2 regions of the Azospirillum sp. FG154 genome follow, and region 1 is predicted to be linked to the other one. Evidence: predicted binding sites of a transcription regulator. Region 1 holds the regulator's gene; the other holds the start of a gene.
What was found. Region 1 encodes LexA, which represses DNA repair genes until DNA is damaged. Its sites were predicted from a motif close to ATGTTCTANTTTGGTTC; they were not measured.
Positions count from the first base shown of each region.

Region 2: a site for LexA is predicted at 4,051-4,067, ahead of ACODS4_RS25010 (LexA family protein). Genes of this name have one in related genera too.

Region 1 covers NZ_JBMDKF010000003.1:304,530-319,967, forward strand. Annotated here, with positions in the region: gene gltX (glutamate--tRNA ligase) at 1-1,328, opposite strand, end outside; gene ACODS4_RS05590 (ComEC/Rec2 family competence protein) at 1,465-3,672, shown strand; gene lexA (transcriptional repressor LexA) at 3,677-4,384, opposite strand; gene ACODS4_RS05600 (molybdopterin molybdotransferase MoeA) at 4,517-5,746, opposite strand; gene moaC (cyclic pyranopterin monophosphate synthase MoaC) at 5,730-6,239, opposite strand; gene ACODS4_RS05610 (GNAT family N-acetyltransferase) at 6,236-6,727, opposite strand; gene trpC (indole-3-glycerol phosphate synthase TrpC) at 6,732-7,526, opposite strand; gene trpD (anthranilate phosphoribosyltransferase) at 7,523-8,575, opposite strand; gene ACODS4_RS05625 (anthranilate synthase component II) at 8,572-9,165, opposite strand; gene ACODS4_RS05630 (STY0301 family protein) at 9,435-9,890, opposite strand; gene ACODS4_RS05635 (divergent polysaccharide deacetylase family protein) at 9,984-11,141, shown strand; gene ACODS4_RS05640 (heavy-metal-associated domain-containing protein) at 11,178-11,381, shown strand; gene ACODS4_RS05645 (FmdB family zinc ribbon protein) at 11,504-11,734, shown strand; gene ACODS4_RS05650 (lysozyme inhibitor LprI family protein) at 11,794-12,237, shown strand; gene ACODS4_RS05655 (class I SAM-dependent methyltransferase) at 12,284-12,883, opposite strand; gene ACODS4_RS05660 (exopolysaccharide biosynthesis protein) at 12,964-13,620, opposite strand; gene abc-f (ribosomal protection-like ABC-F family protein) at 13,617-15,438, opposite strand, start outside.
Region 2 covers NZ_JBMDKF010000032.1:15,789-31,226, reverse strand. Annotated here, with positions in the region: gene ACODS4_RS25035 (LLM class flavin-dependent oxidoreductase) at 1-366, shown strand, start outside; gene ACODS4_RS25030 (hypothetical protein) at 712-1,122, shown strand; gene ACODS4_RS25025 (hypothetical protein) at 1,153-1,677, shown strand; gene ACODS4_RS25020 (sulfonate ABC transporter substrate-binding protein) at 1,774-2,736, shown strand; gene ssuD (FMNH2-dependent alkanesulfonate monooxygenase) at 2,733-3,920, shown strand; gene ACODS4_RS25010 (LexA family protein) at 4,086-4,505, shown strand; gene ACODS4_RS25005 (Y-family DNA polymerase) at 4,510-5,772, shown strand; gene ACODS4_RS25000 (malonic semialdehyde reductase) at 5,815-6,441, opposite strand; gene ACODS4_RS24995 (hypothetical protein) at 6,470-6,700, opposite strand; gene tauA (taurine ABC transporter substrate-binding protein) at 7,036-8,040, shown strand; gene ACODS4_RS24985 (taurine ABC transporter ATP-binding protein) at 8,075-8,878, shown strand; gene ACODS4_RS24980 (ABC transporter permease subunit) at 8,875-9,738, shown strand; gene tauD (taurine dioxygenase) at 9,830-10,678, opposite strand; gene ACODS4_RS24970 (O-acetylhomoserine aminocarboxypropyltransferase/cysteine synthase family protein) at 10,872-12,167, opposite strand; gene ACODS4_RS24965 (isopenicillin N synthase family dioxygenase) at 12,222-13,292, opposite strand; gene ACODS4_RS24960 (hypothetical protein) at 13,352-13,546, opposite strand; gene ACODS4_RS24955 (carboxymuconolactone decarboxylase family protein) at 13,712-14,272, opposite strand; gene ACODS4_RS24950 (hypothetical protein) at 14,269-14,454, opposite strand; partial or broken gene ACODS4_RS24945 (LbetaH domain-containing protein) at 14,556-14,867, shown strand; gene ACODS4_RS24940 (malate/lactate/ureidoglycolate dehydrogenase) at 14,875-15,438, opposite strand, start outside.

The DNA.
Region 1 (15,438 bases):
GGCGACACGGTCGATCCGGTCAGCGCCGCGCGCAACGGCTGCGCCACCTTGCCCAGCTTTTCCCCCCGCTCTTCGGCGAAGGCGCGCACCTGCGCCTCCAGGGCCGACGCGGTGAAATCCGCCTCGTTGGCGAAGCGAACGGCCAATTCCGCCAGCGTGGCGCGGCCCTTGTCGTCCAGCAGCGCGGCGGCTTTGTCGTCATAGGCCAAAGGTCGGGCGGCCAGATAAAAGCGCGCGCTCTGCGCCAATTCGACCACCGTGCGGGCGCGCTGCTTCAGCCCGTTCATCGCCCGCGTCAGAAGGTCGCGGTCGGCGTCGGACAGGCTGCGGCCCAGATCGGCTTCCAGACGCGGGGCGATCAGCCCGACCAGACGGGAATCGTCGGCCTGCCGCATGTAGTGGGCGTTCAGGCTGTCGAGCTTGGCGAAATCGAATCGCGAGGCGGAGCGGCCAATGCCCTCCAGATTGAACCACTCGACCGCTTGCTCGGTCGAAATGATCTCGTCGTCGCCGTGCGACCAGCCCAGACGCAGCAGGTAATTGCGCACCGCTTCGGGCAGATAGCCCAAATCGCGGTAGGCGTCGACGCCCAGCGCGCCGTGCCGTTTGGACAGTTTCGCCCCGTCGGCCCCGTGAATCAGCGGGATGTGGCCGAACTGCGGCAGATCCCAGCCCATGGCGTTGAAGATCTGGATCTGGCGGAAAGTGTTGGTCAGATGGTCGTCGCCGCGCACCACATGGGTCACGCCCATGTCGTGATCGTCCACCACCACGGCCAGCAGATAGGTCGGCGTGCCGTCGGCGCGCAGCAGGATCAGATCGTCGAGCTGGGCGTTCTGCACCGTCACCTCGCCCTGGACGAGATCCTTCAGAACGGTTTCGCCCTCCTGCGGGGCCTTCAGGCGGATGACGGGGGCCACGCCGTTCGGGGCGTCGGAGTCGGGGCGGTCGCGCCAGCGGCCGTCATAGCGCATCGGCTGCCCGCTGGCCTTCTGCGCGTCGCGCATCGCCGTCAACTCCTCCGGGCTGCAATAGCAGCGGTAGGCCTTGCCGGCGGCCAGCATCTGGTGCGCCACCTCGGCGTGCCGGTCCTTGCGGGCGAACTGGCTGACCGCCTCGCCGTCCCAATCCAGGCCAAGCCATGTCAGCCCGTCGAGGATGGCGTCCACCGCCGCGTCGGTCGAGCGTTGCCGGTCGGTGTCCTCGATCCGCAGCAGGAATTTGCCACCCATCCGACGAGCGTACAGCCAGTTGAACAGAGCGGTGCGGCCACCGCCGATGTGGAGAAAGCCGGTGGGCGAGGGGGCGAAGCGGGTGACGACGGTCATCGGTGTCTCAATTCCGGGTTCGGCGCTGCTACAATGCAACGGGAAGCGCGCGGGGCGCGTCCGCGTTGTGTAACACAGCCACCCGGTTCCGGGGCAATGCCATGCGCGCATGGGCGTCAAAAGGATTGCGGCGGCGATGACGGAGCGCCACGGCGCGTTGGATGAGGCGTGGGAGGAGGCTTCGGCGGCGGCCCTGGGGCCGTCGGGCTGGCGGCGCTGGCTGTCGCCCGTCCTGTGGGGCTGGGCGTGGCTGGTCGGCGAATTGGCGGCGGAGCGGGAACGCTGGGTCTTGTGGATCCCCGTCGGCTTTGGCGGCGGCGCGGCGCTGTATTTCGCGCTGCGGTTTGAGCCGCCTTGGTGGGTGGGGCTGGCGGCGGTCGGCGCGGCGGCGTTTGCGATGCTGGGCTTGCGCCGCTGGTTGGCGGGGTTGGTGGTCGGGCTGGGGCTGTTGGTCGTCGCCGCCGGTTTCCTGGTGGCGCAGGGCGAGGCGGCGCTGGTCGCCGCGCCGATCCTGACGCGGGAGTTGGGATCGGCGGTGGTCACGGGCCGGGTGATGGCGGTGGAGCGGCGCCCCGGCGCCTTGCGCCTGACCTTGCGCGATCCGGTGGTCAGCAAGTTGAGGCCGGAGGAGACGCCGAAGGCCGTCCGCATCCGCATTTCCGACAAGCACCCACCGCCCGCGCCCGGCGCGCTGGTCCGGCTGCGCGCCACCCTGTCGCCGCCGCCGCCGCCCGCCGAGCCGGGAGCCTTCGATTTCCAGCGCCGGGCCTATTTCATGGGGCTGGGGGCCACCGGCTTTTCGGTGGGCGCGCCGGAGATCCTCGACGCGCCGCCCGTCACCGGCTGGTCGCGGGTGGCGATCTGGTTCGAGCGGGCGCGCGGCCACATCGCGGCGCGGGTGGCGGCGACCATCGCCGATCCGGTCGAGGCCAGCGTCACCGCCGCCCTGCTGAACGGCGAGGAGTTCGCCATTCCCGACGCGACGATGGACGCCTTCCGCTTCAGCGGTCTGGCGCATCTGCTGTCGATTTCCGGCCTGCATGTCGGCATCGCGGCGGGGATTCTTTTTTACGTGGTGCGCGCCCTGCTGGCGCTGTCGCCCTGGATCGCGCTGCGCTGGCCGATCAAGAAGATCGCCGCGCTGTTCGGCATCCTGTCGGCCTTGGCCTACACCCTGTTGGTCGGCGCGCCGCTGCCGACGGTGCGGTCGGTTCTGATGACCGGCATGATTATGGGCGCGGTGATGCTGGACCGCGACCCGCTGAGCATGCGTCTGGTCGCCTTCGCCGGGATCGCCACCACGGCGATGGATCCCGAAGGGATGCTCGGCCCCAGCTTTCAGATGTCCTTCGCGGCGGTCGTCGGGCTGATCGCGGCGTTCGAGCGAATCAGCGCGCCGCTGGCGGCGTGGCGGCGCGGTTTCGGCTGGTTCGGCAAGTCGGTCCTCTATGTCGGGGGCATCGTGCTGACCAGCGTCATCGCCACGCTGGCGACCTTGCCCTTTTCGCTGTTCCATTTTCAGCAGATCGCCTTTTACGGCGTGTTGTCCAACATGATCGCCATTCCCATCACCTCCTTCTGGGTGATGCCGTGGAGCCTCGTCGCCTACGCCCTGCTTCCTTTTGGATTGGAGGCCCCGGCCTTGATCGCGATGAATTGGGGCGACCGCGCGGTGATCGCGACCGCCGTGTTTTTCGCGGGCTTGCCCTGGTCGTCCATCACCGTTCCGGCGATGTCGGCGGGCGGCTTCGTGGCGGTGGTGTTGGGGGGGATTTGGCTGTGCGCCTGGACGCGGCCCTGGCGCTGGCTGGGGGTGGTCGCCGTGATCGGCGGCTTGGCGACACCGGCCTTGGTCCAACGCCCCGACATTCTGGTGTCGGGCGACGGCAAGCTGATGGGCGTGCGCGCGGCGTCGGGCCGTCTCAGCCTGTCGGCGAAGGCGGAGGGGCGCACGGGCGAAAGCTGGTTGCAGCGCGATGGCGAGCCGCAAGCGGCGCCGCCCTGGCCGCTCAGCGGGCGCGGGGTGGACGACCGGCTGAGCTGCGACGCGCTGGGCTGCCTCTACCGCGCGCATGGCCGCAGCGTCTCCTTCATCCGCCTGCCCGACGCGCTGGACGAGGATTGCGGAACGGTTGACGCGCTGATTGGCCCGGTGTCGGCGCGCGGTTGCCGGGCGCCCTTGGTCATCGACCGTTGGCGCCTGCGGCAGGAGGGGGCGCACGCGCTCTATCTGGAGGCGGACGGCGTTCGGGTGGACAGCGTGCGCGACCGGCGCGGGGATCGTCCCTGGACGGGAAGCGTTCCTCCCCGTCCAGCTTTGCCGTCAGGGGCGCCGCGCGACTGACCGTTCAGTATTTGCGGACCAGACCGACCAGCTTGCCCTGCACCCGCACGCGATCCGCGCCGAAGATGCGGGTTTCGTAGGCGGCGTTGGCGGGTTCCAGGGCGATGGTGTTGCCCTTGCGGCGCAGGCGCTTCAACGTCACCTCCTCGTCATCGACGAGCGCGACGATGATGGAGCCGTTTTCCGCCGTGTCGCAGCGTTGGATGACCACGGTGTCATGGTCGAGAATGCCCGCCTCGACCATCGAATCGCCGGAGACTTCCAGCGCGTAGTGATCGCCGGGGCTGAGCATGGTCGCCGGGATGTCGACGAAGGCGGACTGGTCGCGCAACGCCTCGATCGGCGTTCCGGCGGCGATCCGGCCATAGAGCGGCAACTGAACGGTTTCCGCCGCCGGGGCTGACGCGATCTCGCGCCCGGTGAAGGCGAAATCGGCCTTGATGACGTTGGGCTGGAACTTGGCGCGGGCCGCCTGTTTGGCGCGCGCGGCCTCCGCCCCCTCGGGCATCCGCAGAACTTCCAGCGCGCGGGCGCGGTGGGGCAGGCGGCGGATGAAGCCGCGCTCCTCCAGCCCGGTAATCAGGCGGTGGATGCCTGATTTCGACTTCAACCCAAGCGCGTCCTTCATTTCATCGAACGAGGGAGACACCCCGCCCTGGCCGAGACGCTCGTGGATGAACAGCAGCAATTCATGCTGCTTGCGCGTGAGCATTGGTGCCTCCCGGCGGTCGCCAAACCATTGATAGAACAAAAGCAAAACGTTAGCTTCTGTTCTAGTTTGGTTCCCGCAGAACGTCAAGAGGTCTGAACGCCGCATAACCGAACGTTGGGGGTGTTTCACCGGCTAGAGGTTGAGCGCGCCGCCCGACAGCGGAACGATCCCCACCATGTCGCCCGCCGCCGCCGCCGGAGCGTGGGCCGGGCGGACGATCAGGCAATCGGCCTGGGCGTAGAGCGAGGTGATGGCGCTGTCCTGCCGGGAAAAGGGCGTGGCGACCAGCGCGCCGTCGGCGTCGGTGGACAGGGCGGCGCGCAGATAATCCTCGCGCCGGTCGTTGGCCTTCAACGGCGTGGCGAGGCGGGCGCGCTGCGGCCCCGGCGTCTCGTCGGGCGGCAGCCCTTGCAGAACCCGCAGAATGGGCCGCAGGAACAGCACGGCGGTCACGCCGGTGGAGACCGGGTTGCCGGGCAGGCCCAGCAGCGGCACGGATCCGGCCCGCCCGAACATCAGCGCCTTGCCGGGCCGCATGGCGATGGCGTGGACGTCCAGCGCCACGCCCTTGTCGGTCAGCACGTCGCGCACAAGGTCGTAATCGCCCTGCGCCGCGCCGCCGGTCGTCACCAGCAGATCGCAGCCGGCCGCCCCGGCGGCCATGGCGGCGACGCTGTCGGCGGTGTCGCGGGCGATGCCCAGATTGTGGGCGATTCCGCCCTGCGTGGCGACCAGGGCGCAGAGGCCCAGCGCGTTGGTGCTGACGATCTGGCTTGGCCCCAGCGGATCGCCGGGCAGGGCGATTTCGTCGCCGGTCGCCAGCACGGCGACGCGCGGACGCCGCCGCACGCTGAGCCAGGGCGCGTTCGCCCCGGCGGCGAGCGCGACGTCGCGCGCGGTCAACCGCCGCCCGGCGGGCAGCAACTCCTGTGCTTCGGCGAAATCGAATCCAGCCGGGCGGATGTGGCGCCCAATGGCGACGGCGCGGCCAACCCGGACGGTGGTTTCGTCGGCCTCGCAATCCTCCTGCATCACCACGGCGTCAGCCCCGCCGGGCAGCGGCGCGCCGGTGAAGATGCGCACCGCCTCGCCCGCGCGGACAATGCCGGAAAAGGCGTGACCGGCGGCGGATTCGCCGATGCGGCGCAAGGGCACGGGGCGGTTGGGATCGGCCTTGGCGACGTCGGCGGCGCGCACCGCCCAGCCATCCATCGCGGCGGCGTCGAAGGGCGGTTGGGTCAGCCGGGCGAGCACGGGTTCGGCCAGCACGCGGCCCAGCGCGTCGGGCAAGGCGACGGTTTCCGCCGGAAGGGCGGAAAAGGCGGACAGGATGCGGGCGCGCGCCTCAGCGACCGACAGCATCGCGACCGAGGGAATCATCGTGGGCGCCCCAGACGCCGCTCTTGCCGCCCGCCTTGTGCAGCAGACGGACGTCGGTGATCGTCATGCCGCGATCCACCGCCTTGCACATGTCATAGACGGTCAGGGCGGCGATGGTGACGGCGGTCAACGCCTCCATCTCCACGCCGGTCTGTCCCTTCAGCTTGCACGTCGCGGTGACGTCCACGGCGTCGCGGTCGGGGTCGCAACGCAGATCGACCTTGACGGAGGTCAGCGCCAGCGGGTGGCACAGCGGGATCAGGTCCGGCGTGCGCTTGGCCCCCATGATGCCCGCCAGCCGGGCGACCGACAGGACGTCGCCCTTCTTGACGCCGCCGTCCAGTATCAGCCGCAGCGTCTCCGGCCGCATCCGCACGACAGCGGCGGCGGTCGCCGTCCGTTCGGTGTCCGCCTTGTCGGAGACGTCGACCATCACGGCCCGCCCCTCGGCGTCAAAATGGGTAAAACCGCTCACAGTGGGCGCTCCATGAACAGGCTTTCGGGGAGGTCGGGGTAATTGGCGTAGGGGCCGCGCGTGACGAAACCGGCCTTGCGGTAGAGCGCCACGGCTTCGGGCTGGTGGATTCCGGTTTCCAGAAGAAGCGCGCTCAACCCCTCGACGCGGGCCTGTTCGGTCAGCCGGTCGAGCAAAGATTCGCCGATCCGCCCGCCGCGCGCCTGCGGCGACACGAACATGCGCTTGACCTCGCCATAGCCCGACGGATCGACGCGCAGGGCGGCGCAGCCGACCGCCGCCCCGTCCCGGCGGGCCAGGAAAAAGCGCACGTCGTCCGCCGCCAGCGCCTCAAGGTCGAGCAGATGACAGGCGTCGTCGGCGTAACGTTCCTTGAGATAGGCGTCCAACGCCGCGACCAGGGCCGCCGCCTCCGGCTGTCGGGGGCTTTCCCGTTCGATGACGAGAGCGGGGAGGGCGGCAGGGAGGGCGGCGGCGCGGTCCGGCATCGGCTTACTCCTGGGCCAGCAGGGCGCGGGTCGCGGCGGCGACGTCGGCCTGCCGCATCAGCGATTCGCCGACCAGGAAGCAGCGCGCGCCGACCGCCGCCATCCGCGCCAGATCCGCCGGGCTGTAAAGGCCGCTTTCGGCCACCAGCATCCGGTCGGCGGGAACATGGGCGGCCAGTTCCTCCGTCGTCGCGATGTCCACCGCCAGCGTCTTCAGATTCCGGTTGTTGACGCCCAACAGCGGGGTTTTCAACGCCAGCGCCCGGTCCAGCTCCGCGCGGTTGTGAACCTCGACCAGCACATCCAGCCCTTGGCCGATGGCGGCGTCTTCAATCTCGGCGGCCTGCGCGTCGGACAGGGAGGCCATGATGATGAGGATGGCGTCGGCCCCCAGCGCGCGGGCCTCGACGATCTGATAGGGATCGACCATGAAATCCTTGCGCAGCACCGGCAGATCGACGGCGGCGCGGGCGGCGACGAGATACGCGTCCTTGCCCTGGAAGTAAGGTTCGTCGGTCAGCACCGACAGGCAGGTCGCCCCGCCGTCGCGGTAGGCTTGCGCCAGCGCGGGCGGATCGAAGTCGGCGCGGATCAAGCCCTTGGACGGGCTGGCCTTCTTGATTTCGGCGATCAGGCCGTAACGCCCGCTCGCCACCGTCCGCCGCAGGGCGTTGATGAAGCCGCGCGTCGGGTCGGCGGCGCGCGCCGCCTCTTCCACCTGCGCCAGCGGGCGGGCGGCCTTGCGGGCGGCGACCAGGGCGCGCTTGTCCGCGTTGATGCGGTCGAGAACGTCGCTCATGCCGAAACAGCCTCGTTGGTGATGGCGATCAGGCGGCGCAGCCGGTCGCGCGCGCCGCCGCTGTCGATGGCCTCGGCGGCCAGCGCCACGCCGTCCTTGAGCGTCGCCGCCTTGCCCGCCACCAGCAGGGAGGCGGCGGCGTTCAACAGAACGATGTCGCGGTAGGGGCTGCGCACGCCGTCGAACAGCGCGTGGATCGCCGCCGCGTTGGTCTGGGCGTCGCCGCCGCGCAGATCGTCCAGGTTGGCGCGGGGAAGCCCGGCGTCCTCCGGCGCGACCTCGAACACGGTGACGATTCCGTCCTTCAATTGGGCGACCGTGCTGGGGCCGGTGGTGGTGATCTCGTCCAACCCGTCGGAGCCATGGACGACCCAAGCGGCGTCCGACCCCAGACGCTTGAGCACCTGGGCCAGCGGCTCCACCCATTGCTTGGCGAAGACGCCCAGCAACTGGCGTTTGGCGGTCGCCGGATTGGACAGCGGACCCATCAGGTTGAAGATGGTGCGGGTGCCAAGCTCGACCCGCGTCGGCCCGACGTTGCGCATCGCCAGATGGTGGCGCGGGGCCATCAGAAAGGCGATCCCCGCCTCCCACAGCGCCTTGCGGACCAGCGACAGGTCGCAATCCAGATTGACGCCCAGCGCGCTCAGCACGTCCGCCGCGCCGGATTTGGAGGAGATGGCGCGGTTGCCGTGCTTGGCCACTGGAATCCCGCAGGCGGACACCACGATGGCGGCGGCGGTGGAGATGTTGTAGGTGCTGGCCCCGTCGCCGCCGGTGCCGCAGGTGTCGATGGCGCCGGGCGGCGCGTCCACCGCGATGGCCTTGCCGCGCATGACGCGGGCGGCGCCGGTGATCTCGTCCACCGTTTCGCCGCGCACGCGCAGCGCCATCAGAAAACCGCCCATCTGCGACGGCGTGGCGTTGCCCGACATGATGATGTCGAAGGCCAGCCCCGCCTGCTCCTCGGTCAGCGTCGCGCCCGACGCGACGCGGGCCAGAATGGATTTCATGTCGGCGATGTCGCCGCCGTGGCCGGGCGCGCTCATGCCGCGTTCTCCAGACGGGGGCGGGTCAGATCCAGGAAGTTGCCGAGGATTCTGTGACCGTGTTCGCTCTCGATGCTTTCCGGGTGGAATTGCACGCCATGGATCGGCAAGTCGCGGTGGGCCAGCGCCATGATGAGTCCGTCCGCCGTCTCCCCCGTCACCTCCAGGCAGTCGGGCAGGCTCGACCGCTCGACGATCAACGAGTGATACCGGGTGGCGCGGAACGGGCTGGGCAGACCGGCCAGAACGCCGCGCCCCTCATGGATGATGTTGTCCACCTTGCCGTGCATCGGCGTCGGCGCGCGGATCACCCGCCCGCCAAAGGCCTGCCCGATGGATTGATGGCCCAGACACACGCCCATCAGCGGAACGCGCGCCTTGGCCGCCGCGTCGATCAAGGGCAGGCAGATGCCGGCCTGATCGGGGTCGCAGGGGCCGGGCGACAGCACGATGCCGGACGGGCGCAGGGCCAGCGCCTCGTCCACGCTCAGCGCGTCGTTGCGGCGAACCTGCACGTCGGCGCCCAACTCGCCCAGATAATGGACGAGGTTGTAGGTAAAGCTGTCGTAATTGTCGATGAGCAGCAGCATGCGCGTCGCCTTATGCCTTCGCCGTTCCGGCCCCGTTCCAACCTTGCGCCACCCTAACGGCTGAACAAACGGATTTCCAGCCTTGGCGGGCGCTGTGACAGGGCAATCTCGGCTGAAGGCTCGAAATTTCTTCATTGGGAAATTCGTCATCCCCGCGCAGGCGGGGATCCAGAGTTCGCAGAGCGAATCTGACGGGAAAGCCTGGATCCCCGCCTTCGCGGGGATGACGGATAATCCGATATGATCCGTGTTGAAAAATGCCTCTTCAATCAGCGGCAGTCGGTTTGCAGCGGCGCTTTCGGTTCTTCCACCCGTTCGCCGCGCGCGTCCAACTCCAGGGTCACGGTGCAGCGGCGCACGCTGCGCGGCAGATCGACGGCCAGAGTCGCCTGGGTGTTCCGGTAGCGGCAGAGCAGGAAGACGTTCTCGCGGCGCGGCCCGGAAAACTCCCAGACATGAATCAGCGCGCGGCCCCGCCGCACCTCGCGATCCGGGGCGAGGGTGGCGGGCGCGGCGGCGGCCATCTGGGTCGCCCGGTCGCCTTCGGTCAGGGTGATTCCGCTCAGGACATGGCTGTCCTTGCCGGGGTAGGGCGACCAGCCCGTCGGCGCGTCGGGCTGCGACTGGACCAGCAGGCTGGGCGGGCAGTGGATTTCCGTGGCCGCCGTCGCGCTCTGGCTGGCAAGGGCGAGGAGCAGCGCGGCGGTGACAAAAAGCAGGCGCATTCCGATGGACTCCGGTGAGCGTGGGTTTCCGGCGAATGGGCGATTGCGGCGAAGCCGACCGGGCGCCACTCTGCCGCGACATTTCGACCAGCGATGGACACCGCCCTCATGGCCCGCAAGGCGCCGCACAAAACTGCGAAGACCGGAAAAACTGCCAAGACCGGATGGTCGTTGTCCACCGCCAATCCAGTCCTGTTGGCGTTGGCCGCCGTCGCGGTGGTGTTTTCCATCGGCCTTGGCGTGTCCTGGCTGATGGGCCAGCCGGAGCCAAAGCCGGTTCCAACCGCCAAGCCGACGACCGCCGCCGTGGGTTCGCCGGTCGCGCCATCCGTCAAGCCGCCGGTTCCGGCCCCGGTCGCCGCCGCGCCGCCCGAGGATCGGCCATACCCCACCACCGAACCGGAACCCGGCATGGCGACGGAGGCGATGGAGGAACCGGGCAAGGGCGCCGTCGCCCTGTTGCCGCCGCCGATGCCGCCCGGCGTCGTCGCGCCGCTGCCGCCGGTGCAGCCCCCGGCGGGCAACGCCGCGCTGTGGCGCCGCAACGCGCTGCCGACCAAGGCGACGCCGCCGGGCAAGCCGGTGATCGCCGTGGTCATCGACGACATGGGGCTGGACCGCAAACGCTCGACCAAAATGGCGGGCTTGCCGGGGCCGCTCACCCTGTCCTGGCTGCCCTACGCCCGCGATCTGTCCGGCCAGACCCACGCCGCCCGCGCCAACGGGCATGAGCTGATGCTCCACATGCCGATGGAGCCGAGCGTGGACGCCGACCCCGGCCCCGACGCGCTGCTGGTCCGGCTCGACAAGGGCGAAATCATGCGGCGTTTCCGCGCCGCCCTGGACAGCTTCGACGGTTATGTCGGGGTCAACAACCACATGGGCAGCCGCTTCACCGCCGACCGGACGGCGCTGGCCCCGGTGCTGGCCGAGTTGCAGCGGCGCGGCCTGCTGTGGCTGGACAGCAAGACGACGCCGCACAGCGCTGGGATTGGCATTGCGGAGGAGCTGAAGATGCCCTTCGCCGGGCGCGACGTCTTCCTCGACAATTTTCCGGCGGTCGGCGCGATTCGGGCGCAATTGTCCAAGCTGGAGCAGGTCGCCAAAAAGCAAGGCTACGCCATCGCCATCGGTCATCCCCATGATGCGACATTTGAGGCGCTGGCGTCTTGGCTGCCGGACGTGCAAAAGCGTGGCTTCATTCTGGTTCCGGTCAGCGCCGTGGTTCGCGCCCATCACGCGGGCGGATGACGGCGGTCGTTCGGAGCCTCAACAGGAGAGCAGGGCATGGCGGATTCATACAAGGTGGATGGGATGACCTGCGGCGGCTGCGCCCGTTCGGTGTCGAACGCCATCGTCAAGGCGGCCCCGAACGCCGCCGTCACCGTCGATCTGGCGGCGGGCCGGGTGATGGTGGATGGCGACGTTCCGGCGGACACGGTCCGTCAGGCGGTCGAGGCGGCGGGCTTCGATTTCGGCGGCGCGGCCTGAGCGTCGGCGTCGGTCGTCCGCAAGCCGACGCTGCGCCGCAACAAAACCATTTTATTTTTACGGATATAAGGTCATCCTCGACGGGTCCGGTTCACGCCGCGCCCGTTCAGGAGTCCTTCGCCATGCCGCTCTATTCCTACCGTTGCGACGCTTGCCAACAATCGTTTGAAACTCTGGTCCGGGGATCGGACACGCCGGTTTGCCCGTTCTGCGGCTCGGGCGCCTTGACCCGGCAGATGTCGGGCACGGTCGCGGCGGGCAAATCCGCGTCGCTGGTCCAGGGCGCCCGCCAGATGGCGGCGCGCGAGGGGCATTTCAGCAATTACAGCCGCTCCGAACGGCCAAAGCGCTGAAAAAGCGGGATGGGCGTGCTACCCTTTCCCGGTTCACATGGTCTGGGAAGGGGCATCGCATGATGGCGGGGAAGGGCGCGCGCCGCGTCCTGTGCGGCGTGTTGGTCGCGTTGGCGAGCGGTTTCGCCGGTTCGGCGCTGGCCGCCGATCCGCCGGGGCTGGCCCAACGGGTTCTGGCCCAGCCGGTGGAGCCGCGCCCGAAGGATTGCGCGAACGCCGACATGATCGGCCTGAAGATCTGCGCCGCCGCCGAATTTCGCGCCGCCGACAAGGCGCTCAACGCCGCCTATCAGGCGGCGCGCAAGGAGGCGCCGGACGACAAGGCGCGCGCGCTGCTTCTGGACGCGCAACGGGCGTGGCTGAAATACCGTGACGCGATGTGCGAGTGGGAAGGCGACGGCAATTACCGGGGCGGCAGCATGAGCGGGCTGGTCATCCTGAACTGTCTGACCCGCGTCACCACCGATCAGGCCAAGGCGCTGGACGAGGCGATCAAGCCCTGATGGAAGAGCGGGCTGGCGAAGGCGTTTCGCCAGCCCATCTCCCGGATCAGCCGCGCCAATAGCCCCAGACGGAGGCGGGCGGCAGGTTCATCGGGGTGAAGCCCAGACGCTTGCCTTGCAGACCCAGCGCCGCGCGGTTCAGCGGCGAATGCGGCATGAAGGTGTAGAGCAGGAAACGGCCGCCCGGTTGCAGGATGCTGAAGGTGGCCTCGATCACCTCGCGTTGGAAATCCAGCGGGAAGGTTATCATCGGAATGCCGATGACCACGGCGCCGACCTTGCCGGTCTGTTCGGCCCCCAGCAGCGCCGCCGCTTTGCGGCAATCCTCTTTATAGACCGTGATGTCGGGGTAGCGTTCGCCCAGATACCCGGCGAGTTCGCCGTCGATCTCAAAGCTGACCAGCTTGTCGGCGGGCACGCCCGCTTCCAGAATGGCGCGGGTGACGGCGCCGGTGCCGCCGCCGAACTCGACGACCAGTTGGTCGGGGGTGCGGACGATGTTTTTGCCGATGACCCGGCGCAGCGACGCCGAAGACGGGGCGATCGACCCCATCGCCCAGGGGTCGGCCAGCCAGCGCTTGAAGAACAGCCAGGCGGCGGCGGGGGAATCCCCGGCGGGGCGGGCGGAGGAAGACGAGACGGTCAAGGCGGGTGCTCCGTTCCGGCGGTTGGGTCGCGGGGGCGCGGTCCGCCCCCGCCCAATCGCGGATAACCGGCGGCGCGCCCTTACCCAGTAGCTGCCAGAAGTTGATGACCTGCGTATGACAGCCCGCTCGCCACCAGGGCGAAAAACACCAACGCCGCCACGGTCAGGCCCAAACCAACGCCAATCGCCGCGCCATCGCGCTCGATCAGCCCCAGCGCGATCAACACCAGCGCGAAGCCGGGCAGCCAGCCGGTCAACGGAAGCGGGACGATGCAGGTGAGAGTCAGGATGAACAGCAGCAGCCCGAACCAGCGTTCCCGGTCGATGGAGGCCAACCGATGGTGACGGGGTTTCAGCATCTTCTCGATGCCGATCAGGCGCGGCATGGCGACGTCGAGCGTCTTGGCGGCCATCGAACGGCTGACCGAGCGGCGCAGCAGCCAATCGGGCAGACGCGCGCCGCGCGTCCCAAAGGCGAGCTGCGCGGTGTAGAGCAGGATCGGCAGGTCGAACAGGCAGGACACGCCCAGCGGCACCGGGGCGATGGTGGGCAGGGCCACGGCCAACAGGATGGTGCCGAGCGAACGGTCGCCCAAGGCCTGGATCAGATCGCCCAGCGACACGCGGTTGGGTGGAAGATTGGCGCGAAAATGGGCCAGAACGTCGGAGGTCCGTTCCTCCTCCGCGTTCTCGGGAACCGTCAGATTGGTTGATGCGTCGGGCGCGGGGCGGGTCACGCGCCGACCTCCGCCGCCGCCGTTTCGTAAGCCTCCAGCGCGTCCAGCCATGTTTCCTCGGCGCTGGCGAGCTTCTTGTCGACGGTTCCCAGCTCGATTTGCAGCTTGGTCAGCTTGTCCGCCGGGCCGGTGTAGAGCGCCGGATCGGCCATCTTGGCTTCGATCTTGCGCTTTTCCTCGGTCAGCTTGTTGACCAGAGTCTCGGCGTCGGTCGCCTTGCGCTTCAGCGGAGCCAGCGCGGCGCGCGATTCGGCGGCGGCGCGGCGCTGGTCCTTCTTGTTGGGGCCGACGTCGCGGTCGCCCTGGCTGGCGGCCTTCGCCACCGCCCGTTCGGCCTTGGCGCGGTCGAGCAGGAAGCGCCGGTAATCCTCCAAATCGCCGTCATAGGGCTGAACCGTGCCGTTGGCGACCAGCAGCAGCCGGTCGGCGGTCAGTTCGATCAAATGGGGGTCGTGGCTGATGAGGATGACCGCGCCGGGGAAATCATTGATCGCCTCGATCAACGCCTCGCGGCTGTCGATGTCCAGATGGTTGGTCGGTTCGTCCAGCATCAGGATGTGCGGGACTTCGCGGCTCATCAGGGCCAGCAGCAGGCGCGCCTTTTCACCGCCCGACAGGTCGGCGATCTTGGTTTCCGCCTTGCTCTGCTGGAAGCCGAAACGGCCGAGATGGGCGCGAACCTTTTCCTCCAACGCCAGCGGCATGATGCGCTGGGTCTGTTGGATCGGGGTCAACGACAAATCCAGCTCTTCGGATTGATGCTGAGCGAAATAACCGATGCGCAGCTTCGACGGGCGGCGCATTTCCCCGGCCATCGGCTGCAAGCGCCCGGCCAGCAGCTTGACCAGAGTCGATTTGCCGTTGCCGTTGGCGCCGAGCAGGGCGATGCGGTCCTCCATGTCGATGCGCAGATCGACCCGGCGCAGGATCGCCTTGTCGCCATAGCCGATGGTCACGCCTTCCAGCGCGATCAAGGGCGGGGCCAACTCGTCGGGCGCCGGGAAGTTGAAGACGACCTCGGCGTCGTCCTCCATCAGCGTGATGGTTTCCATCTTTTCCAGCAGCTTCAGGCGGCTTTGCGCCTGACGGGCCTTGCTGGCCTTGAAACGGAACCGATCGACATAGGCCATCATGTGCTTGCGCCGGGCGTCCTGCTTGGTCGCCATCGACTGCAAGCGTTCCTGGTTGGCCCGGCGCTGGCGCAGGAAGGAATCGTAATTGCCGCTGTAGGTGACGAGCTTTCCATTGTCGATGTGGATCGTCGTCGTCGGCACCGCGTTCAACAACTCGCGGTCATGGCTGACCAGCAGGATCGTGTGCGGGTAGTTTTTCAGATAGCCTTCCAGCCAGATCGTCGCTTCCAAATCCAGATGGTTGGTCGGCTCGTCCAGCAGCAGCAGGTCGGGGCGGGAGAACAGCACGCCCGCCAGCGCCACGCGCATCCGCCAGCCGCCGGAGAAATCCGAACAGGGACGTTGCTGCGCCTCGGCGTCGAATCCCAGACCGGACAGCACCTGCGCGGCGCGGGCCGGGGCGGAATGCGCCTCGATGTCGGCCAGCCGGTTGTGAACCTCGCCGATGCGCATCGGGTCGGTCGCCGTCTCGGCCTCCGCCAACAGGGCGGTGCGCTCCTTGTCGGCGGCCAGCACGGCGTCGATCAGGGTGATCGGCCCGGCGGGCGCCTCCTGCGCCACCATGCCCATCCGCATGCCGCTGGGCAGCGTCACCGCGCCGTCGTCGGTCTGGAGCTGACCGGAAATCAGCTTCAACAGAGTGGATTTGCCGGTGCCGTTGCGCCCAACCAGCGCCACCCGGTGC
Region 2 (15,438 bases), on a different contig from region 1:
GACGGGCCGCTGCCGGACCTGCCGCCGTCCGAACAGTTGCAAAGCCGGTCGCAATTGCTGATCGCGCTGGCCCGCCGCGAGAATTTGACCATCCGCCAGTTGGCCCAGCGGGTCGCCGCCGGGCGCGGCCATCATCTGGTCTGCGGCACGGCGGTCGAAATCGCCGACGATCTGCAACGCTGGTTCGAGGGACACGCGGCGGACGGCTTCAACATCATGCCGCCCTATTTCCCCGGCGGCTTGGACGATTTCGTCGAACAGGTCGTGCCGATCCTGCAAGAGCGCGGCCTGTTCCGCACCGAATATGAGGGGACCACCCTGCGCGATCATTTCGGGCTGCCCCGCCCCGCTTCGACCTTGCCCTGATCCAGCAAAGGCCCGTCGCCCTCGCCAGACGACGGGCTTTCGATGGGACCCTGTCCACATATCCATATCCGTTTTGGGAACCGCCGCCCGCGCAGTCGCGGGTCAGATCGACCACCCGATGATGGAGCGATTGCGGGCGATAGGCGCAGCGCGTCCCGGCGCCTTGCTTTATAAAAACATTTATTCTCTGTTATTATTATTTATATATTGACTTGACTACTAGTGTAATAGAAATTTCTAAGGGCGAGCCGTCACCGCCACCGCCACCGACAGAACGACGCGACCGCGCTCTCACCCTTTGGGCGCCCACCTTCCCCACAGTCACTGACGATAAGGACGATTGCCATGGCCTCCCCCACGATCCGGTTTGGCGTTTGGGCGCCGGTCCATGGTCCGCGCGCCGCCTTGCAGGATCCGGCCGAGCCGTTCGACGCCTCATGGGAGCGCAACCGCGCCGTGGTGCTGGAGGCCGAGGCGCTGGGATTCGATTCCACCCTGGTGGCGCAACACACGGTCAACCCGCATCTGCCTGACCATGACCAGCTCGGCAGCGACGGCGGGACCGCCGCCGGTCTGGTCGGCAGCCACGATCAGGTGGCCGAACGCATCCAGGCCTTCCACGCCGCCGGGATCGAGCTGTTCATGCTGCAATTCCAGCCGCTGCGATCCGAACTGCGGCGCTTCGCCGCCGAAATTTTCCCGCGCGTCGGCAAAACGGTCGCGACCGACCGTCCCGCGCGCGCAGCCGCTGAATAGCCCGGCGTCCCCCACGCGGCGGAGATCCCCATGAGCGCCATCGAACACACATCCAGCACGGCCACCCCGCTCCACCAGCGCCAGCGGTCGAACGATCGGCGCGGACCGGGCGGGACCGCCGTCGGCCCGCGCGGTTTGATCGCCATATCCTGGATCGCGCCGGTTCTGCTGGTTCTGGTTTGGGAGGCGTTGGCCCGCAACGGCTGGCTGTCACCGCAGATTTTGCCCGCGCCAAGCAAGGTTCTGGCCGCCGCCGACGCGCTCGACGCCGTGGCCCGCCGCCGGGACGAGGGAATCGACGATCCCGCTCTGGCCCACGCCGCCGCGCTCGCCGCCGCCAAGGCGAAGATCGTCGTCGATGATCTGGCCCTGCGCAGCGGCGGCCTGATCTTTGACGTGGCCGGGGCGTCGGCGACCCTGCGCGCCGTCAACCTGGACCGCCCTTGGCGCAACGCCCGCGCCTTGGCGTCGCACAACCCCGCGTCCTACAAGGCGATGGCGGTGGGCGCCCACGCGATCCACGGCACGCCGCTGCCCGCCAAGGGCTTTTTCTAAACACATTCGTGCCTTGCACAGAAACGCGCGGCCTCAGGGGCCGCGCGCGGGATCGGCCACACACGTCGCAATCGACATTTAAAGAGGCTCAACGCCATGAAACGGCTCATTGGATTGGTGGTCGGCGCGGCGGCCCTGCTGGGTCTTGCCGCACCGTTCGGCGACGCGCTCGCCGCCGACAGGCAGGTCCGCATCGGCTACCAGAAATACGGGACCCTCATCATCCTGAAGGAACAGGGTCTGTTGGAAAAAAGGCTGGCGCCGCTGGGATACAGCGTCGCCTGGACCGAGTTTCCCGGCGGCCCGCAATTGCTGGAGGCGCTGAACGTCGGCGCGCTCGATTTCGGGACCACCGGGGAAGCGCCGCCGATCTTCGCGCAGGCCGCTGGCGCGCCGCTGCTCTATGTCGGCTATGAACCGGCCTCGCCGAAGGGCGAAGCGATCCTGGTGCCGAAGGACAGCGCGATCCAGTCGGTGGCCCAGCTCAAGGGCCGCAAGGTCGCCCTGAACAAAGGCTCCAACGTTCATTACCTGCTGGTCAAGGCGCTGGAAAAAGCCGGGCTGGCGATCACCGACATCGAACCGATCTATCTGCCGCCCGCCGACGCCCGCGCCGCCTTTGAACGCGGGGCGGTGGACGCTTGGGTGATCTGGGATCCGTTCTACGCCGCCGCGTCCGCCGCGACCGGCGCCCGGACGCTGACCGACGGCGTCGCTTCCGACGGCACGAACATCGTCAAGAACCATCAGTTTTTCCTGGCCGCCAAGCCCTTCGCCGCCGCCAACCAACCGGCCATCGACGCCATTCTGGCCGGGCTGAAGGAGATCGACGACTGGGCGGGCAAGAACGTCAAGGCGGTGGCCGAACAACTCAGCCCGAAGGTGGGCATTCCGGTCTCGGTCCTGGAGGTCGCCGCCGGTCGCCAGGGCTACGGCCTGCGCCCCATCAACGCGGAGGTGATCGCCGAACAGCAGCGCATCGCCGACACCTTCTTCGAGCTGAAACTGATCCCCAAAAAGATCGACGTGTCCGCCGCCGCCCCGGGAAACAAGTCATGAGCAGCCAGCCCCACACCACCGCCCCCGGCGAAGCCAACATCCTCTGGTTCATCCCCACCCACGGCGACGGCCGCCATCTCGGCACCACCATCGGCGCGCGCGAGACCGACCGGCATTATCTGCGCCAGATCGCGCAGGCCGCCGACAGTCTGGGTTATTACGGGGTGCTGCTGCCGACCGGTCGTTCCTGCGAAGACAGTTGGGTGGTCGCCTCCTCGCTGGTTCCCGTGACCGAACGGCTGCGCTATCTGGTCGCCGTCCGGCCCGGTTTGCAATCGCCGACGCTGGCCGCCCGCATGGCGGCGACGCTGGACCGCGTGTCCGACGGGCGGTTGCTGGTCAACGTCGTCACCGGCGGCGATCCGGTGGAGAACAAGGGTGACGGCATCTTTCTTTCGCACGGCGAACGCTATGAGGTGACGCGCGAGTTCCTGGACGTGTGGAAGGGCCTGTTCGGGCCGGAGCCGGTCCACCACCAGGGCAAACACATCCGCATCGAGGATGGCCGCCTGTTCTACCCGCCGGTTCAGGCGGGCGGGCCGCCGCTGTTCTTCGGCGGGTCGTCCGACGCCGCCAACGGGATCGCCGCCACCTATGTGGACAAATACCTGACCTGGGGCGAGCCTCCGGCGCAGGTTGCCGCCAAGCTGGCGGAGGTCCGCCGTCTGGCCGAAGCGCAGGGCCGGACCGTGACCTTCGGCATCCGCCTGCACGTCATCGTGCGGGACACCAACGAACAGGCGTGGAAGGCCGCCGACGACCTGATCCGCCACGTTGACGACGCCACCATCGCGGCGGCGCAATCGGTCTACAGCCGGATGGATTCGGTCGGTCAACGCCGGATGTCGGAGCTGCACGGCGGTCGCCGCGACAAGCTGGAGGTCAGCCCCAACCTGTGGGCGGGCGTCGGGCTGGTGCGCGGCGGGGCGGGAACCGCGTTGGTCGGCGATCCGGCGACGGTGGCCGCCCGCATGCGCGAATACATCGACATCGGCATCGACACCTTCATCCTGTCGGGCTACCCGCATCTGGAGGAGGCGTACCGCTTCGCCGAGCTGGTGTTCCCGCTGCTGCCGCTGGCGGCCACCACCGGGCGGTCGCGCGGTCGCGCGGCGAACAACGGCCCCTTTGGCGAAAGCATCGCCAACCAGCAACCACCCGCGCTGCGCCAATCGGCCCAGTGAGAACCGGTTCATGAATGGGGGGCGCGGGTGACGCCCGCCTCCCCCGCCACGCCAGATTCCCCCACCGACGGCCGTTTTCACCCGCGCCGTCCGCTTCCAGCGGAGCGCAGGACTCGACCGGACCGATATTTTGTTCTATATTTGTTCTGACAAAGAGGGGCGAATATGGAATTGCGGGCGTTGCAACCTTGCGTGATCGTCGCGGTCGAGGCGGTGGTGTCCGCCGGGTTCCCGTCGCCCGCTGGCGACTATGCCGAGGGCCGCATCGACCTGACCGACGCGCTGGTTCCGCACCCGTCGGCCAGCTTCACCTTGCGGATCAGCGGCCACAGCATGACCGGGGCCGGAATCCACGATGGCGATCTGGCCATCGTGGACCGCAGCCTGACCGCCCGGCACGACGATGTCGTCGTCGCCGCCGTCGATGGAGAGTTGCTGTGCAAACGGCTGGTGATCCAACGGGGGCGCACGCGGCTGGCGCCGGATTGCGACGATCGCGCTTACACCGCCATCGACGTGACCGACCATCCGGGTTTTGCGATCTGGGGCGTCGTCACCGCGACCATCCGCTTTCACCGGCGGTGACAGGATGACGATCTACGCCCTGGTGGACGCCAACAATTTCTATGTGTCGTGCGAGCGGGTCTTTCGCCCCGATCTGGAAAACGCGCCGGTCGGGGTGTTGTCCAACAACGACGGCTGTTTCGTGTCCCGCAGCGCGGAACTCAAGGCGCTGGGCGTGAAAATGGGCCAGCCCTTTTTCGAGACACAGGATCTGGTGCGCCGTCACAAGGTGCATGTGTTTTCGTCGAATTACGCGCTTTACGGCGACATGTCGTCGCGCGTGGTGGCCTGCCTGCACGGCTTCACGCCACGTTTGGAGGTTTACTCCATCGACGAATCCTTTCTGGATCTGACCGGCATCGGCGGCCCCCTCCCCGCCTACGCCGCCGACATTCGGAGCAGGGTGAAGCGTTGGACCGGGATTCCCACCTGTGTGGGCATCGGCCCCACCAAAACGCTGGCGAAGCTGGCCAACCACGCGGCGAAAAAGGGGCTGCTCGATCCGTCCGGGGTGTGCGACCTGTCCGATCCCGCCGCGCGGGCGCGGGTGTTGCCGTTGGTGCCGGTGGCCGATGTGTGGGGCGTTGGGCGACGCAACGCCGTCCGGTTGAACCAGCTTGGCGTCACCACCGCCGCCGACCTCCGCGACCTCGACCCGCGATTGGCCCGCCAGGCGCTGACCGTGATCGGCGAACGGCTGGTGCAGGAGTTGCGCGGCCTGTCCTGCCTGTCGCTGGATCGGATCCCTTCCCCCCGCCGGTCGGTGGCCGTCACCCGCTCTTTCGGCCAACCGGTGTCGGATTGGGAGACAATGCGGCAGGCGGTGGCCGCGCACGCGGCCCGCGCGGCGGAAAAGCTGCGGGCCGAGGGCATGGTCGCCGAAGCCCTTCATGTGTTCATCCGCACCAGCCGTCACCGCCCCGGACCCGCCTGCAACGACAGCGTGACCGTTGGCCTGCAACCGGCCAGCGCCGACGGTTTCGTCCTGATCGCCGCCGCCGCCAACGCGGCCCGGCGCATCTGGCGCGACGGCGTCCCGTTCAGCAAGGCGGGCGTCATCCTGACCGGCCTGCGACCCGCCGACCGGGCGCAGGTCGATCTGCTCGACACCACCGACCGCGCCAAAGCCGCGCGTTTGATGGCGGCGGTGGACGCGGTGAACGGCGCGTTGGGCCGCAACACGCTGGTTTCCGCCGCCACGCTGGGGCACGGCTGGCGGATGCGGCAGAACAACCGCTCCCCGTCCTACACCACCCGTTTGGCCGATCGGCCGATCGCGCGGGCGTGATGTCGCGGGGGGCTTTTCTCCATTCGCAAGCGCAACCCGGCCTCACAGGATCGTAACGGCCTCCGCCACATCCAGGCGCGGGGCGCGGGGACGGGCGGGCGGGCCGTCGGCGTGGCCCAGCGCGATCAGGATGTTGGAGCGCACTTGGCCATCCGGGAAAAACTCCGCGTCCACGGCGGCGTTGTCGAAGCCCGACATCGGCCCGGCGTCCAAACCCAGCAGCCTCGCCGCCAGAATCAGATAACCGGCCTGGAGCGTGCCGTTGCGGAACGCGGTGGTTTCGGCCAGGGCCGGGTTGTCCACAAACAGCCCCGACGGGTCGTAATGCGGACTGAGGCGCGGCAGATGGTCGAAAAAGCGCAGATCATGGCCGACGATGGCGATGACCCCGGCCTTCAGCTTGGGCAGATTGCCCTTGGTCAGCGCCGGGCGCAGCCGCTCCTTGGCCTCCGGCGTCGTCAGGAAGACGAAACGGGCCGGGCTGCCGTTGAAGGCGGTGGGGGCCAACCGCGTCAACTCGTAAAGCTGGTGCAGAACGGCGGCGGACACCGGGCGGTCGGACCAGGATTGCGGCGTGCGCGCGTCGAGGAAGAGCGGCCCGGCGGCCACCGGCAGATCGGCCAAATCACCATCGGGAAAGGCCACCGTGGGAATCAGGGTGTTGGTCATGATGCCGGTTCTCCTGTTGCTCGGACGATCAAAGGCTGGCGGGCAGCAGCGCCAACAGGCCCAGCAGCAGCGACGCGAAGCTGACCAGCATCGCCAGATCGGTCATGTCGAGGTCGGAATCGTCGGCCCGGTCGCGAAACAGCGCGCCGTCCTGGCCGTCCGCCGCGCCCCCCACGTTGGCGGCCAACAGCAGGATTCCGTCGGGGGTTGGCATCAACGAGGCCACGGTCAGCAGATCGAGTTCGGATGGGCGGTGCATGATTCGGCCTCCTCGGGATGATCCGGCGGTGCGGTGCGCGCTGTGGGTCCGGGCACGGCTCCTCCGGGCGGTGGGGCCGTCATATTCCACACGATTGGCAACCATCATCGCTATTTATTTCCTATTTATCAAGTATGTTTATATGCCCGCATAAACAACATTTTTCCCTCGCTGCTAAAGTCTATTTTTCTACAGTTTTATGTGTTTTTGCGATTGCGCCGGTCCCACGCGTCGCATTAGTGTTTTCCCAACCCGCCGGACCGTCTCCGCCGATGCCCTCATCGGCCCCTCCAAGTCCGCCCGGCCCCTCCCCCATCTCTGTTGGATTCCGCGCCATGACCAAGCCCTTGCACACGTTGCTGTTCTCCGCCTTGACCGCCCTGCTGCCCTTCGCGGCGGAGGCGGCAAACGGCACGGTGGTGGTCGGCTATCAGACCGACGCCCTGCCCTCCTCCGTGGCCATCGCCAACGGCGATTTCGCCAAGGCCACCGGCGTCACCATCGATTTCCGCAAGTTCAACTCAGGGGCCGATGTCTTCGCCGCCATCGCGTCGGGCGACGTGCAGGTCGGCTATGTCGGGTCCAGCCCCTTTGCGGCGGCCACCAGCCGTGGCCTGGACGTCAAGGCCTTCCACCTCGCCACCATCTCCGGCACCGACGAGGCGCTGGTGGTCCGCAACGGGTCGGGCATTGAAATGCCGTCGGACCTGAAGGGCAAGAAGCTGGCCGCCGCCCCGGTCTCCACCGACCATTACCAACTGCTGGCGGTGTTGAAGCAGGAGAAGATCAGCGAGCGCGACGCCCAGGTGTTCGCCATTCCCCAGCCGGACATCGTCGCCGCCTGGAATCGCGGCGATCTCGACGCCGCCTTTGTCTGGGATCCGGCGCTCACCGAACTGAAAAAGAACGGCAAGGTTCTGCTGACCTCCAAGGAGGTCGCCGACCGGGGCGCGCCGACCTTCTCCGCCTGGATCGCCACCGCGTCCTTTGCCAAGGACAACCCGGCCTTCCTCAAGGGCTTCGCGCAGGTGATCGAAAAGTACAGCGCCTCGTTCCAGACCGACAAGGCGGCCTGGAGCGCGGATTCGGACAACGCCAAGGCGCTGGCCAAGCTGCTGGGCGGGACCCCCGCCGACCAGGCCGCCGCCTTGACGAACCTGTCGCTGGTTCCCCCGGCCCAACAGGCGAGCGCCGCGTGGCTGGGCGGCGGGGAAAACGGCGGGGCCGCCAAAATCCTGAAGGCGACCGCCGAATTTCTGAAGGAGCAGAAGAAGATCACCACCGTCCTGCCCAGCTATGGCGGGTTCGTCACCCCCGACGCGGTCAAGGATCTGCGCTGACGCCATCCTCATCGTGGGTTGAAGAGAGGACGCCATGCTTCACGTCCACAACGCCAGCGTCTTCTTTTCCGCCCGCGACGGGCGGATGGTGCACGCGCTGGACCGCGCCACGCTCGACATCGACGCCAACAGCGTCGTCGTGGCGCTGGGGGCCTCGGGTTGCGGCAAATCCACCTTGCTGAACGCCATCGCCGGGTTTCTGCCGCTGTCCGACGGCTCCATCACGCTCGATGTGCAACCGGTGGACAAACCCGGGGCCGACCGGGGCGTCGTTTTTCAAAAGGACACGCTGCTGCCCTGGAAAAGCGTGGCCGACAACGTGGCGCTCGGCCTGAAATTCGCGGGCGTCCCGGCGCGCGACCGGCGGGAGCGGGCGGAAGAGCTGCTGCGGCTGGTGGGGTTGGACGGTTTCGCCAACGCCGCCCCGCACGAGCTGTCGGGCGGGATGCGCCAGCGCGTCGGCATCGCCCGCGCGCTGGCGACCGACCCGAAAATCCTGCTGATGGACGAGCCGTTCGGCGCGCTCGACAGCCTGACGCGCGAGCAGATGCAGGAACTGCTGATCGACGTCTGGGCGCGCACCGGCAAGCGCATCTTCTTCATCACCCATTCGATTGAAGAGGCGCTGTTCCTCGGGACCACGGTGGTGGTGATGTCGCCGCGCCCGGGCCGCATCGTCGCCCGCTTCGATCTGGATTTCGTCCGGCGGTTCGCGCAGGAACGCGACGTGCGGGCCATTCTGTCGGCCCCGCGCTTCGCCGAGCTGTACGACGAGATCCGCAACCTCGTGCACCGCCCGCATGACCGTCCCCATGACGGGGGAGACCGACCGCAATGACCGATCTGGCAAGCCGGGGCGCGCCGCTGCCCGCCCCCACCGCCGCGCCCACCACATCGCCCAGGCGGGTGCGGCTTCACCCCTTTGGCCTGGATGGCGCGCCCACCCTGCTCATCAGCCTGACCACCGGCGCCGCGCTGATCGGGCTGTGGTTCCTGGTGTCGTGGCTGCGGCTGGTCCCGCCGCTGTTCCTGCCCGGCCCGGAGGAGGTCCTCACCCAGTTCCTGGCCATTCTGGACGACGGTTACGCCGGGGCGACGCTGGGGGAGCATGTGTCCGCCAGCCTGTTCCGCATCTCCACCGCCGCCCTGCTCGCCGCGTCCTTCGGCATCCCGTTGGGCTTGGCGATGGGGCTGAACCGCTGGGTCAAGGGCGTGTTCGACACCCCGATTGAGTTTTATTGGCCGCTGCCGCCGCTGGCCTATCTGCCCTTGATAATCATCTGGCTGGGCATTGGCGAGCTGTCCAAGATCGTGCTGTTGACGTTGGCGATGTTCGCGCCGATCTGCCTGTCGGCGCAGGCGGGGGTGCGTTCCCTGCCGATCGAACGGGTGAACGCCGCCCTGTCGCTGGGGGCGACGCGCTGGCAACTCTTCCTCGACATCGTGCTGCCCAGCGCGCTGCCGGAAATTCTGACCGGGCTGCGCATCGGCATCGGCGTGGGGTGGAGCACGCTGGTGGCGGCGGAGCTGATCGCGGCCACGCGCGGCATCGGCTTCATGATTATGTCGGCCTCGCATTTTCTGGCGACCGATGTGGTCTTTGTCGGCATCGGCATCATCGCCGCCTGGGCCTTCGCCTTTTCCTATGGCATGCGCCTGCTGGAACGGGCGCTGGTTCCCTGGAAAGGCAAAAGCTGAAGCCACGCAAACGCGGTCAAAGTCCGAACGCGCGCAAAAAAGGGGTGGCTGGATCTGTCCAACCACCCCTTTTTATGATGAATGCAGGACGTCAGACCGGGCGGTCGCCCAGCACGGTGGCGCGGTGCATCAGGCGGCTGTGCGGCAGATAATCGTTCACCGCGTAATGCTGGGTCGAGCGGTTGTCCCACAGCGCCAGATCGTCCGGCTTCCAGCTCCACCGCACGGTGAATTCCGGTCGGGCGACGTGATCGAACAGGAAGCGCAGCAGATAGTCGCTTTCCTTCGGGCTGAGGCCCAGGATGGCCGCCGTGAAATTATCATTCACGAACAGCGCCTTGCGTCCGTTCACCGGATGGGTGCGGATCACCGGATGGACGCGGATCGGGTTCTTGGCCCGCGCCTCCAGCCAGCGTTCGTACAGGCCCGGTCCGTTGTGCCGCCATTCCGGGAACGACCGGCTGAAATCATGCACGGCCTTCAGCGGCTCCAAAAGCACGCGCAGCGGTTCCGACAGCGCTTCATAGGCGGCCGACGCGCTGGCCCACAGGGTGTCGCCGCCCAGCGGCGGGACCTTCTTGGCCGACAGCGCGACGATGGCCGGTGGCGTTTCCACAAAGGTCACGTCGGTGTGCCAGACATCGTTGTCGCTGGGGTTGTGCGGACCGGTGTCCAGAACCATGATTTCCGGAACCTCCGGAATGTTCGGATAGACCGGGTGGATGTGCAGCGGGCCGAAGCTGGCGGCGAAGGCGCGCTGCTGCCCTGGGGTCAGCGGCTGGTTTTCAAAGAACAGCACCTGATGGCGCACCAGAAGCGCTTCCAACTCGGCCGCAACCGACGGGGTCAAGGGCTGGGACAGGTCAACGCCGCTGACCCGTGCGCCGATGGTGGGGCCAAGCGGGGTGGCGGTCAGGGTCGGCAGGGCAACATCCGGCATGGACATCCTCATCACGGTTTGGAAAACGATCCGGACCACCCAAAAAAATGGGGAAACGCGCGAACGCGCTTCCCCATCAGTTGGCGTGGACAATGGACGAGCGAATGGACGAACGAGACGCACGGAAACGTCCCGGCCCTTGGTGGGCAAACCCGCAGCGGTCAACCACAGGCGACCGGGTGCAGAACGCTGGTCAGACCTCGGCCAGCGCCTGTTCGATGTCGGCGATGATGTCGTCGGGGTGCTCGATCCCGATCGACAGGCGGACATAGCCAGGGGTGACGCCGCTGGCGATCTGGTCCTCCACCGACAATTGCGAATGGGTGGTGGTCGCCGGATGGATGGCCAGCGACCGGGCGTCGCCGATGTTGGCGACGTGGTACAGCAGCTTCAGCGATTCGATGAAGCGGCGTCCGGCCTCCGCCCCACCCTTCAGCTCAAACCCGATCAACGCGCCGTAGCCGCCCTTGAGATAGGCGTCGGCGCGGCGCTTGGCCTCGCCGGTGTGCAGACCGGGGAAGATGACCGAGGCGACCTTCGGGTGAGTCTTCAGGAAATCCGCCACCTTGATGGCGTTGGCGTTGTGCTGGCGGATGCGCAGCGGCAGCGTTTCCAACCCCTGGATCAACTGGAAGGCCGACAGCGGGCTGATCGCCGCCCCGGTGTCGCGCAGCAGCGTCACCCGCGCGCGCAGCACATAGGCGATGGGGCCGAGCGGCTTGGCCGCCTCCGTCCACACCGCGCCGTGATAGCTGGGGTCGGGCTGGGTCAGCAGCGGGAAGCGGGCGGCGTGATCGGCCCATGGGAAATTGCCGCCGTCGATGATGACGCCGCCGATGGTGGTCCCATGCCCGCCGATGTATTTCGTCGCCGAATAGAGCGTCACCGCCGCGCCGTGATCGAACGGGCGCACGGTCAGCGGGGCGGCGGTGTTGTCCACGATCAACGGCACGCCCAGCGACCGACCGATGTCGGCCACCTCGCGGATCGGGAAGACGTTCAGCTTGGGATTCGGCAGGGTTTCCGCGTAATAGGCGCGGGTCTTGTCGTCGGTGGCGCGGCGGAAATTCTCCGGGTCGACCGGATCGACGAAGCGCGCCTCGATCCCCAACTGTTTGAAGGTGTTGGCGAACAGGTTCCAGGTGCCGCCATAGAGATCGGTCGAGGTGACGAAATTGTCGCCCGCCTGCGCCAGATTCAGAATGGCGTAGAAGGACGCCGCCTGTCCCGACGCCACCACCAACGCCGCCGCCCCGCCTTCCAACGCGGCCAGACGCTGTTCCAGCACGTCCGTCGTCGGGTTGGTCACGCGGGTGTAGATGTTGCCCAACTCCTGAAGCGCGAACAGGCGTTCGGCATGGCCGGTGTCCTGGAACTGGTAGGAGGTGGTCTGATAGATCGGCACGGCCACCGCCCCGGTCGCCGGATCGGACCGGTAGCCGCCGGCGTGCAGGGCCAGGGTTTCAAAACGCGGAGACGTGTCGGTCATCGGTCGGTCCTTTTGAGCAGCGTTTTTGAAAAGGGATTGGCGGAAACGGGCGGCTCAGTAGGCGGCGGGTTCCAGAACCCGCCCGGCCAGGGCCGCCACCGCCGGAAGATCGGCGTAATGGCGTTGGGCGACGTCGGGGTGCGAACGCAGGCGGCTTTTCAGCGCGTTTTCACCGACATCCACGAACAGAGGGTTGTTGGGATCGCGTTCCGGCCCGCGCGCCTGCGCCGCCAGATCAGGCGGCAGGGGCAGAACCGGAACCCGCGCGCCCAGACGCGCGCCCAGGAAAAAGGCGATGGACAGCCGGTCCACCCCGGTCGGCGGCGTCACCACCCGGTGCACCGCCGCGCGGAAATAGCCATCGGTGGCCAGTTCCAGCAATTCACCGGCGTTGACGACAAAGGTGCCGGGAATCGGCGGCACATCGACCCAACCATCGGGCGTTTCGGCCTGAAGCCCGCTTTGCTGGTGTTGCAGCACCAGGGTCAACAGGCCGCTGTCCTTGTGCGCGCCAACGCCCTGACCACCGTTGTTGTCACCACCTTGTTCCGCCTCGGGCAGCGCGTCGCGCCCCGGGTAGCGGATCAGCTTGATGAGCTGCGTCGGGTCGGGGGCCACGATGGGATCGAAGGCGTCGGCATTCTGGCCGATGGCCAGCGCCACCGCGCGCAGCAGGCGCAACGTGACTGCGGTCAGCGCGTCTTGCAAGGCCAGCGCGGCGGGGCGCAGCTCCGGCAGGGCGGCGGGCCACTGGTTCGGACCCTGCAACCGCGTCCAGGCGGGCGCGTCGGCATCGGCGGGCAGCGTGGGGCGTTCGGACCCGATGTCCACCTGCTCCCGCCAATCGGCCTTGCCACGGGTGCGCTCCCACCCGGCGCGGGTGTAGCCCCGGAAATGCGGCGAATGAACCATCTCGATCGCCAGCTTGTCGGCGTCGGGCAAGGCGAAGAAGCGCCGCGACAGGGCGAAAGCCTGGTCGAGCGTCGCGGCGTCCACGCCATGGCCGGTGACGTAGAAGGCCCCGTAACGGCGGATCGCCACGCGCAGATCGCCGAGAAACGCGGCGCGTTCGCTGTCGTCGCCCTGAAAACGGCCCAGATCCAAAATCGGCAATGGCGCGGTCACGCTGAAACCTCCTTCCGAAAACGATTCCAAGGAAAACGCGCGCAGTGGCGGCGGAGGCGTCAGGCGGCCCGCCGGGCGGCGGCCCGTGTCAACCACGCGTCGCTCAACCGATTCCACAGTGATGCAGTGTTGAACAACGGCGCATCGACCGACCCGTCGAACGCCAATCCCTCCGGCAACGGAATCCACACCACCACCGGGTCGGCGGGGGCGAGGAGAGCAGCGGATTCACGGTTTGTCAGCGGATCGGTCATGAGAAAATCCTTTTTAGACAAAGGATTGGACGTCGGTTCCTGATGGCGGGGAATGCGGTGGGCGCGTCACGCCGCCTGTGATTGTGATTCCATGATGAGGCCACAAAACCCTATTTGTCTATAAAAATAATATGGGAAAAATGGGAAATCGTATCTATATCACTATTATATTTCGTTATTTTTGAATGTAAGATGACCGCCCGCGTTTAGGCCCCTGCCCCCGCTGCGCGCGGCGGCGCGGGCGATGGCCGACAGGCGCGGCTGATCGGACAGGCCCGCGACGCCCCGCGCGAACAGCGCCTCCACTGGGCCACGCTCGCCGGTCAACTCCACGAAACGGCGGGTATGGACGGACGCGCAATAGACGCAGCCGTTCAACACCGATTCCACGGCGCTGGCGAATTCACGATCCGACCGGGGCGCCCCGCGCGGGGCGTACAGCGCCGCCAGGGCGCGGTAATGGGCGGCCAGCGCGGCGTCGCCGCTCAGTTCGGTAAGGCGGGCGGCCAACGTCGCCCGTTCGGCGGCGGGCAGACGACCGGGCCGCTGCGGGAACAGCAAGGCGTCGTGGGCCGCCTGGGCGCGGGCGCGCGCGTCGGCCCGCGTGGCGCGCAGGGCCAGCAGCGGCGAGCCATCCGCGAACCCGGCCAAGCGGTCGATCAGGTCGGGGGGCACGGTTGCGGTTGCGCCGGTGGCGTCACCGCGTTCAATGGGCTGGCTGGTCATCCGAAGCCCTCCGCTTCGGTCCATTCGTCACCCAGCAGTTCCGGCGTCGTGAAATCGGTCAGCCGCCGCCAATGATGGTCGTAATCCTCGGTGAACAGGGCGGCGGTGATGCTGTCGGCCAGCCCTTCCGCCCCGGCGCTGATGCCGGGAATATCGCCCGTCACCTTGCCGTGGCTGAGCACGGCGGCGAAATTGAAGGCGTGGATCCGGTTCAGCCAGGGGGCGGCGCCGGGTGCGCGCTCCAGAAACTCGAAATCCGCCCCAAGATAGGGGTGCAGGGCGAGAGGCCTTCGCGGTGGACATCCACCCGGCGGTTCCGTTCGGGCGCGGGGTGCTGATCGACCATGGGACTGGTGTCGTCATCGGCGAAACCGCGTCCGTCGGCAACGACGTGTCGATCCTGCAAGGGGTGACGCTGGGCGGCACCGGCAAGGACCATGGCGACCGCCACCCGAAGGTGCGCGACGGCGTGCCGCTGGCCGCCGGGGCCAAGGTGCTGGGCAACATCGAGGTGGGGCGGCACGCCAAGGGCGACGCGGGCGGCGGCGTTCTGAAACCGGTTCCCCCCGGCGCCACCGTGGCCGGGGTCCCCGCCAATCCGTTCAGACACCCCCCAACAGCGTCGGAACATCAAGACCCAGGGAGCCGCCGATCCGGTGGAGCGCGGCCACGGTGTCGGGGTCGAGCGTCACCCCCTCGCGCTGCGCGCGTTCGAGATGCGCGCGTTCCGGCCCGCCGGGCAAACGGACGCCCTCGCCGCCGGAACGGGCCGGTGTCTCTTCAAGGCTGTCATACACCGCGTCGGCCAACCCCTGCCACGCACCATCGCTGATGCGGTTGGGGTCGAGGATGAAGGCCAGCGCGTTGTTCACCACCCGCCCCGGACGCAGGTTCTCGGGCAGCGCCGGAAAGCCGACGGCGACCACGCCCGCCAGAATTTCGCAGGCCAGCGCCAAACCAAAGCCCTTGTGACCGCCGGTGGACCCGCCAAAGGGCAGGATCGCCCCGGTCGGGTCCTGGAACATCACGCCGGGGTCGGTGGTGGGCAGCCCCTGCGGGTCGATCAACAGCCCGTCCTCCACCCGCTCGCCCTTGGCGGCGGCAACCCGGCATTTGTTGGCCGCCACCGCGCTGGTGGCGAAATCCAGCAGCAAGGGCGGATGCCC